3 regions of the Pseudomonas sp. MF08817 genome follow, and region 1 is predicted to be linked to each of the others. Evidence: riboswitches for the same ligand, from Rfam matches in the RefSeq annotation. Region 1 holds a riboswitch; each other region holds the start of a gene.

Region 1 (2,196 bases):
GACGAAACCACCGGGTTGGGTCCTGAGCAGGTGCATGGGTCAGGCGCCGAGAGCGGCGCGCAGTTGCGCTTCGAGTTGGGCGGCATCCAGGTCTTGGCCGATCAACACCAGGTGGGTGGTGCGCGGCTCGTCGCTGCGCCAGGCGCGGTCGAAGTGCTTGTCGAAACGGCTGCCCACGCCCTGGATCAGCAAACGCATCGGCTTGCCCGGGATGGCGGCAAAACCCTTGACCCGCAAGATGCCGTGCTTGACCACCAACTCGTTAAGGGCGGCCAGCAGCAAGCTTTCGTCGGCCTGGGGCAGCTCGATGGAAATGGAGTCGAACGCGTCGTGATCGTGGTCATCTTCGCCGCCATCGCCGTGATGGTGGTCGTGGTGGCTGTGGCGCCCGTCGATGTGCTCTTCGGAACCGGCGCCCAGGCCGATCAGCACGTCCAGGGGCACGCGACCGCTGCTGGCTTCGATGATCTTCACCGCCGGCGGCAGTTCTTCGGCCACTTCCTGGCGCACGCGCTCCAGGTCTTGCGGGGCGATCAGGTCGGTTTTATTGAGGATCACCAGGTCGGCGCTGGCCAATTGGTCGGCGAACAACTCGTGCAACGGCGACTCGTGGTCCAGGTTGGGGTCGAGTTTGCGCTGGGCGTCCACCTGGTCGGGGAAAGCGGCAAAGGTGCCGGCGGCCACGGCCGGGCTGTCAACCACGGTAATCACCGCATCGACGGTGCAGGCGCTGCGGATTTCCGGCCACTGGAAGGCTTGCACCAACGGTTTGGGCAGGGCCAGGCCGGAGGTTTCGATGAGGATGTGGTCCAGATCGGCGCGGCGCGCCACCAGTTCGCGCATCACCGGGAAGAACTCTTCCTGCACCGTGCAGCACAGGCAGCCGTTGGCCAGTTCATAGACGCGGCCGTTGGCTTCTTCTTCGGTGCAGCCGATGGCGCACTGCTTGAGGATTTCGCCGTCGATGCCCAGCTCGCCGAACTCATTGACGATCACCGCGATACGCCGGCCCTGGGCGTTGTCGAGCATGTGGCGCAGCAAGGTGGTTTTGCCCGAACCGAGGAACCCGGTGACGATGGTGACGGGGAGTTTGGCCAGTGTTTTCATCGGATGCCCTTTGGCAAAGGGGGCGGGCATACGGGACGGCTGGCCGGGCGCGGGGGGCGCCAAGGCAGATTTCGCCACCGGATCACCCCGCCCGGTTGAATGTGAGAATCAGTGACGAGGCAGGTCTCCTGGCTGACGGTGGGCCAGTCCTTGGACTGGCATTCGCTGCGCCTTCCCGCTTGGCCCGAAGGCATCAGCAGTGGCGTGGCAGCGAACAGCACCGTTCACAGTTGCGGGGGCAGCCGCGGCATTGACCGCGTTCCCTTCTTAGCTTCGGCACGGGCCGAAGAACCTCGAACGCGCAAGGCTACGCAGTGCGTAGGGGCGGGTCAATGCCGGGCGCCTCGGGCATTTGACGCCCCGCCCTCGCCCATGCTCTCCTACGCACCTTGTTACAGGTGCCCTTGACAGGGTGAAACGGGAAACCGGTGGATCATGTGCTTTACTCAAGCCCTTGATGAATCCGGTGCTGCCCCCGCAACGGTAAGCGAGAGAGGAATCACAGCCACTGTGCCAACCGGCATGGGAAGGCGATTCCAGCAGGCCACGGCGCAAGCCCGGCCCCTCGCAAGCCCGGAGACCGGCCAGTGACACGACAGTGCGCCCCCACGGCCACTTTCACCCAACAAACCCGCGGTGGGCGGGCGCTGTCTGAAGCCCTGCGGGCCCGCCTCGCAGGGGTTTGCATGCGCTCGATCCGCCCTGACACCACAAAGGGAAGCGCCATGTCGATCATCAGCAGCACTCGCCATACCGGCACCGCCAGCAGCACCGCCACCTTGAGCCAACGCCTCACTGCCGCCATCGGCGCGTCGATTTTGGGCGCGTGCCTGGTGTATTTCGCCGGGTTCTCCCACATCGAAGCGGTGCACAACGCCGCCCACGATACCCGCCACAGCGCCGCGTTCCCGTGCCATTGAGACCTGCCGCCATGATTAAGCGCATCGCCCAAACCGCAGGTTTCACCGGCCTGCTGGCCGCCCTGCTGCTGACCCTGCTGCAAAGCTTCTGGGTCGCGCCGTTGATCCTCCAGGCCGAAACCTATGAAAGCGCCCCGGCGGCCCAGGCCCATGAACACGCCGACAGTGC
Region 2 (2,196 bases), on a different contig from region 1:
GGTAGGCATAGGGGAAGTACCAGGCCACGGCGCAGCTGTACTCCTTTTGCAGGTCGTCGACCATGTCCTGGAGTTCTTCGGGGGTGGCGCTGTGCTGGGTTTTTTGCGGGGCGACGAACAGGCAGCCCAGCTTCAGGTCGCTGGGGTAGCTGATGCGGCGGGCGGCGCTGGTGATATCGAGCAGGGCCTGCTCCAGGTTCAGGTGGTTGATCTGGGGCCAGCGCTGGCTGGCTTGCACGTAGGCCCATTCGTCCTTGCTGGCGATGTACAGGTCGGCGCGGGCATTGCGCTCACCGTTTTCCAACTGCTTTTTGGTGGGCGCATGTTCCAGGGTGACCATTTCGGCCATCCAGGCTGCGGCCGAGAGCAGCCCCAGGTTGGCCCGCTCGTCTGACCAGTACGGCGCCTTGTTGTCGCCGCGCACCCGGTTGTAGCGATCAATGCAGTCAAACCAGCGCTCCAGCATCGGTCGCAAAAATTCCAGCTTGGGGTTGCTGATAATCATGCCTTGCATCGTTCACTCCCTTGAGTCGATCGTGTTTGGGTTATGGCTATTTGATATCGCCGCTTCCAGCCTGGCACAAGATTGGCGCCCGTTTATTGACCCATCGCAGTCAATCAACCCTGGCGGCCCCGGGTTTCATTGACGCTCCACCCCCAACCCTCTAACCTTCGCCGCTTGTTTCAGGTGCCCTGTGGCCAGCGGTCGACAGGGTGAAACAGGGAAGCCGGTGAGTGCGTGCGCCAAGCGCGCGGTCACGATCCCGGCGCTGCCCCCGCAACGGTAAATGAGTCAAGGCTGTGCTTTTTGCCACTGTGCCCACCCGGGCATGGGAAGGCGCACCGCCCGGGGCAACCCACTCATGAGCCCGGAGACCGGCCTGATCCATCCAACGGCATCACGGTGGGCGATGCCAGGCTTGTTGCCGTCCTTTATTCCTGCCCGCCGTTATCCAGCCCCAACGGAGAGCTGCCCCATGACCGATTCCCCCGAACGCGACGAGCGCCACCTGGCGCGCATGCTGCGCAAAAAAGCCGTGATCGATGAACGCATCGCCAACTCGCCCAACGAGTGCGGCTTGCTGCTGGTGCTCAGCGGCAACGGCAAGGGCAAGAGCAGCTCGGCGTTCGGCATGCTCGCCCGCGCCATGGGCCACGGCATGCAGTGCGGCGTGGTGCAGTTCATCAAGGGCCGCAACAGCACGGGCGAGGAGTTGTTTTTCCGCCGTTTCCCCGAGCAGGTGCGCTTTCACGTGATGGGCGAAGGCTTCACCTGGGAAACCCAGGACCGCCAGCGCGACATCGCCGCCGCCCAAGCGGCGTGGGCGGTATCGCGCCAGTTGCTCAGCGACCCGGCCATCGGCCTGGTGGTGCTCGATGAACTGAACATCGCCCTCAAGCACGGCTACCTGGACCTGGACCAAGTGCTCAGCGACCTGCAGGCCCGCCCGCCGATGCAACACGTGGTGGTCACCGGCCGTGGGGCCAAGGAGCAAATGATCGAGCTGGCCGACACCGTCACCGAAATGGGGCTGCTCAAGCACGCCTTCCAGGCCGGCATCAAGGCGCAAAAAGGCATCGAATTGTGAGTGTGCGCCAGTGCCCGGCCGTGCTGATTGCGGCGCCGGCGTCCGGCCAGGGCAAAACCACGGTCACCGCCGCCCTGGCGCGCCTGCACCGTAACCAGGGGCGCCAGGTGCGCGTGTTCAAATGCGGCCCGGACTTTCTCGACCCGATGATTCTGGAGCGTGCCAGCGGTGCGCCGGTGTACCAACTGGATATGTGGATGGTGGGCGAGCAGGAAAGCCGTCGCCTGTTGTGGGAAGCGGCGGGGGAGGCCGACCTGATCCTGATCGAAGGCGTCATGGGCCTGTTCGACGGCACGCCCTCCAGTGCCGACCTGGCGCGCCACTTCGGCGTGCCGGTGCTGGGCGTGATCGACGGCACCGCCATGGCCCAGACCTTCGGCGCCCTGGCCCTGGGCTTGGCGCGCTACCAGCCGGACCTGCCCTTTGCCGGGGTGCTGGCCAACCGCGTCGGCACCCTGCGCCATGCGCAACTGCTCGAAGGCAGCCTCACCGAAGGCCTGCGCTGGTACGGCGCGTTGTCCCGCGAGACGGGCATCGAGCTGCCCAGCCGCCACCTGGGCCTGGTGCAGGCCAGTGAACTGAACGACCTCGACCTGCGCCTGGACGC
Region 3 (2,196 bases), on a different contig from region 1:
CGCAATTGGGTGTAGAGGGCGTGGGCCTGGGCCTGGTTGTCGTCGATGATGAGCACATCGTCCTGGCCCTTGAACCACTGGTTGTCGGCGCCGAACACCAGCACGTGGCCGCCGTCCAGTTCGGCCTTGCCTTCGGCCTGCACGCCCCAGTCGGTGAAGCCCCAGTAATCCTTGTCGTTGACCACCGTGGTGGCGCCGCCCGGGGCGTTGTTGATGCGGGTGTAGCGGGTGTCCCAGTCGTTGACGTGGCCTTTGACGAAATAGCTCAGGCGTTCGCTGAGGCTGTGCTCGAAGGTGGCCGTGGCGATTTGCTGCACGCGGTCGTTGGTGGTTTTGCGGTTGTTGGCGGGCCGGGCGAAGTCCAGGTTGGCGTCGGAGTATTGGTAGAACAGCTCCAGGCGCGCATCGTCGCCCAACGCCTGGATGGCCTTGGCACCGAAGGTGGTGACCTCGTAGGAACGCTTTTTGTCCGTGGTGTTGGCGCTGTAGTCGCGGTTACGAAACGGTTGGTAGCCGTCGGAGACGTTGTGGCTGACGTAGGCCAAAAGGCCCAGGTCGCCCCAGCCGTTGCTGACGATGCGCTCGGCGCGGGCGTCGCCTGTTTTGCCCATGAAGCTGTCCAGGCCCAGGTTGACCTCGCCGCCGATGTCGCGGCTTTGCGGGCTGCGGGTGACGATATTGATGACGCCGGCCACGGCCTGGGTGCCGAACAGCAGGCTCTGGCCGCCCTTGAGCACTTCGATGCGCTCGATGGCGTTGGCAGGCAGGGTGTCGATGTAAATGCCGCCATACAGGCGATTGTTCAGGCGCACGCCGTCGAGCAGGATCAGGGTGTCGTCGTTGCGCCCGCCCAGCAGGGAATAGGTGCCGTAGTCGAACGGGCCGTTTTTCGGCGCCACGTATAGGCCCGGTACGTACATCTGCAGGACGCGGGAGATGTCGCTGCTGGGGCCGGCGCGCTCGATCTGCTCGCGGCTGACGATCTCCACTTTGCTGCCGTACTTGGCCATCTCGGCGACGGTGGTGGATTCCACGGACGGAGCGCTGACGGTTTGTTGTTCGAGGGTCAGGGCGCTGTCATCGGCCAGCAGGGCCGGGCTCAGGAGGGCGCCGCACAGGGCCGCGCAGGCATGCAAGGGCGCAGGACACAGGGCCCGGGCACGCAAGGTTTGGAGTTGATTCATTTTTTGGTCTTCTCGAAAAAGTTTCTTTCGCAGAAGCACGCAGGAGAAAGTACCGGGCACACGCCGATACCGGCCCATGCCCGCCCACCGCAGGTTTTTGCCAAACAAACATTCCAGGCCGGTCTCCGGGCTTGCGAGGCTGGAGGGGTTCGCCTTCCCATGCCGTGAGGCACAGTGGCTGATTGAACCCATCACTCGCTTACCGTTGCGGGGGCAGCACCGGACTAGCCCTGGGAGGGCGCACCGGTTTCCCGTTTCACCTCATGCACGGCGGCAGGAGGCACCTGAAACAGGGCGGCATCTGAACACTGGCATGACCGTTCGTCAACCTTGGCAGGTGTTTTGGGGAGACTGGTGTAGCAAACGGGCTCGCCCGCGCTCGGTCGCGTAGCGGCCGTAAAAATTGGCCCGGTGCCACACCACCGAGGGGCGCTGCGCACCCCAGCGGCTACCGCGAGGGTTACGCGGCGACAGCTTGCATGTGGCGCAGGGCCATGGGCACGGCGCGTACCGATTGGCCGGGTTGCAGTTGCAGGCGTTTGGCGGTGAGGCGGTCGATCAGCAACTGATTGCCCACCAGGCGCGCCTTGGCGGCGGTGATACGGCAGTTTTCCAGGCGCCGGTTGTGGATCAGCCAGGTCGGGGCTTCGTCGTCCGGGGTGCCGATGCTCAAGGTCAAGGACTGGCTGTCGCGCACGGCACGGATGTTGCCCACCGCGGCTTCGATCAGCGGGCCGCCATCGAAAATATCGATGTAATTGTGGTAGCTGAAACCCTCGGCCTGGAGGATCTGCGCCGCGTGCCGGGTGTTGGGGTGCATTTGGCCGATCACCGCTTGCGCCTCTTCGGTGAGCAGGCAGGTGTACAGCGGCTGGCGCGGCATCAGTTCGGCGATGGAGGCCTTGTTGCCCATCACCGAGAGGTGGTCGGCGTGGAAGAAGTCGCGCTTGAAGAAGTGCCGGCCCAGGCTGTCCCAGAACGGCGAGCAGCCTTCTTCATCGGTGCAGCCGCG

What was found. Region 1 has a riboswitch for cobalamin ahead of cobW (cobalamin biosynthesis protein CobW). Riboswitches for the same ligand answer to the same signal wherever they lie in the genome.
Region 2: another riboswitch for cobalamin. It lies ahead of cobO (cob(I)yrinic acid a,c-diamide adenosyltransferase); the one in region 1 lies ahead of cobW (cobalamin biosynthesis protein CobW).
Region 3: another riboswitch for cobalamin. It lies ahead of AC19YR_RS08480 (TonB-dependent receptor plug domain-containing protein); the one in region 1 lies ahead of cobW (cobalamin biosynthesis protein CobW).

Annotation. Positions count from the first base shown of each region.
Region 1 is NZ_JCBCUY010000003.1:69,749-71,944, reverse strand. It holds gene cobN (cobaltochelatase subunit CobN) at 1-36, opposite strand, end outside; gene cobW (cobalamin biosynthesis protein CobW) at 40-1,107, opposite strand; cobalamin riboswitch at 1,209-1,418, opposite strand; cobalamin riboswitch at 1,487-1,710, shown strand; gene AC19YR_RS03060 (CbtB domain-containing protein) at 1,833-2,027, shown strand; gene AC19YR_RS03055 (CbtA family protein) at 2,039-2,196, shown strand, end outside.
Region 2 is NZ_JCBCUY010000007.1:25,584-27,779, reverse strand. It holds gene AC19YR_RS06040 (hypothetical protein) at 1-514, opposite strand, end outside; cobalamin riboswitch at 670-899, shown strand; gene cobO (cob(I)yrinic acid a,c-diamide adenosyltransferase) at 978-1,589, shown strand; gene AC19YR_RS06030 (cobyrinic acid a,c-diamide synthase CobB) at 1,583-2,196, shown strand, end outside.
Region 3 is NZ_JCBCUY010000010.1:114,578-116,773, forward strand. It holds gene AC19YR_RS08480 (TonB-dependent receptor plug domain-containing protein) at 1-1,184, opposite strand, end outside; cobalamin riboswitch at 1,284-1,487, opposite strand; gene astA (arginine N-succinyltransferase) at 1,645-2,196, opposite strand, start outside.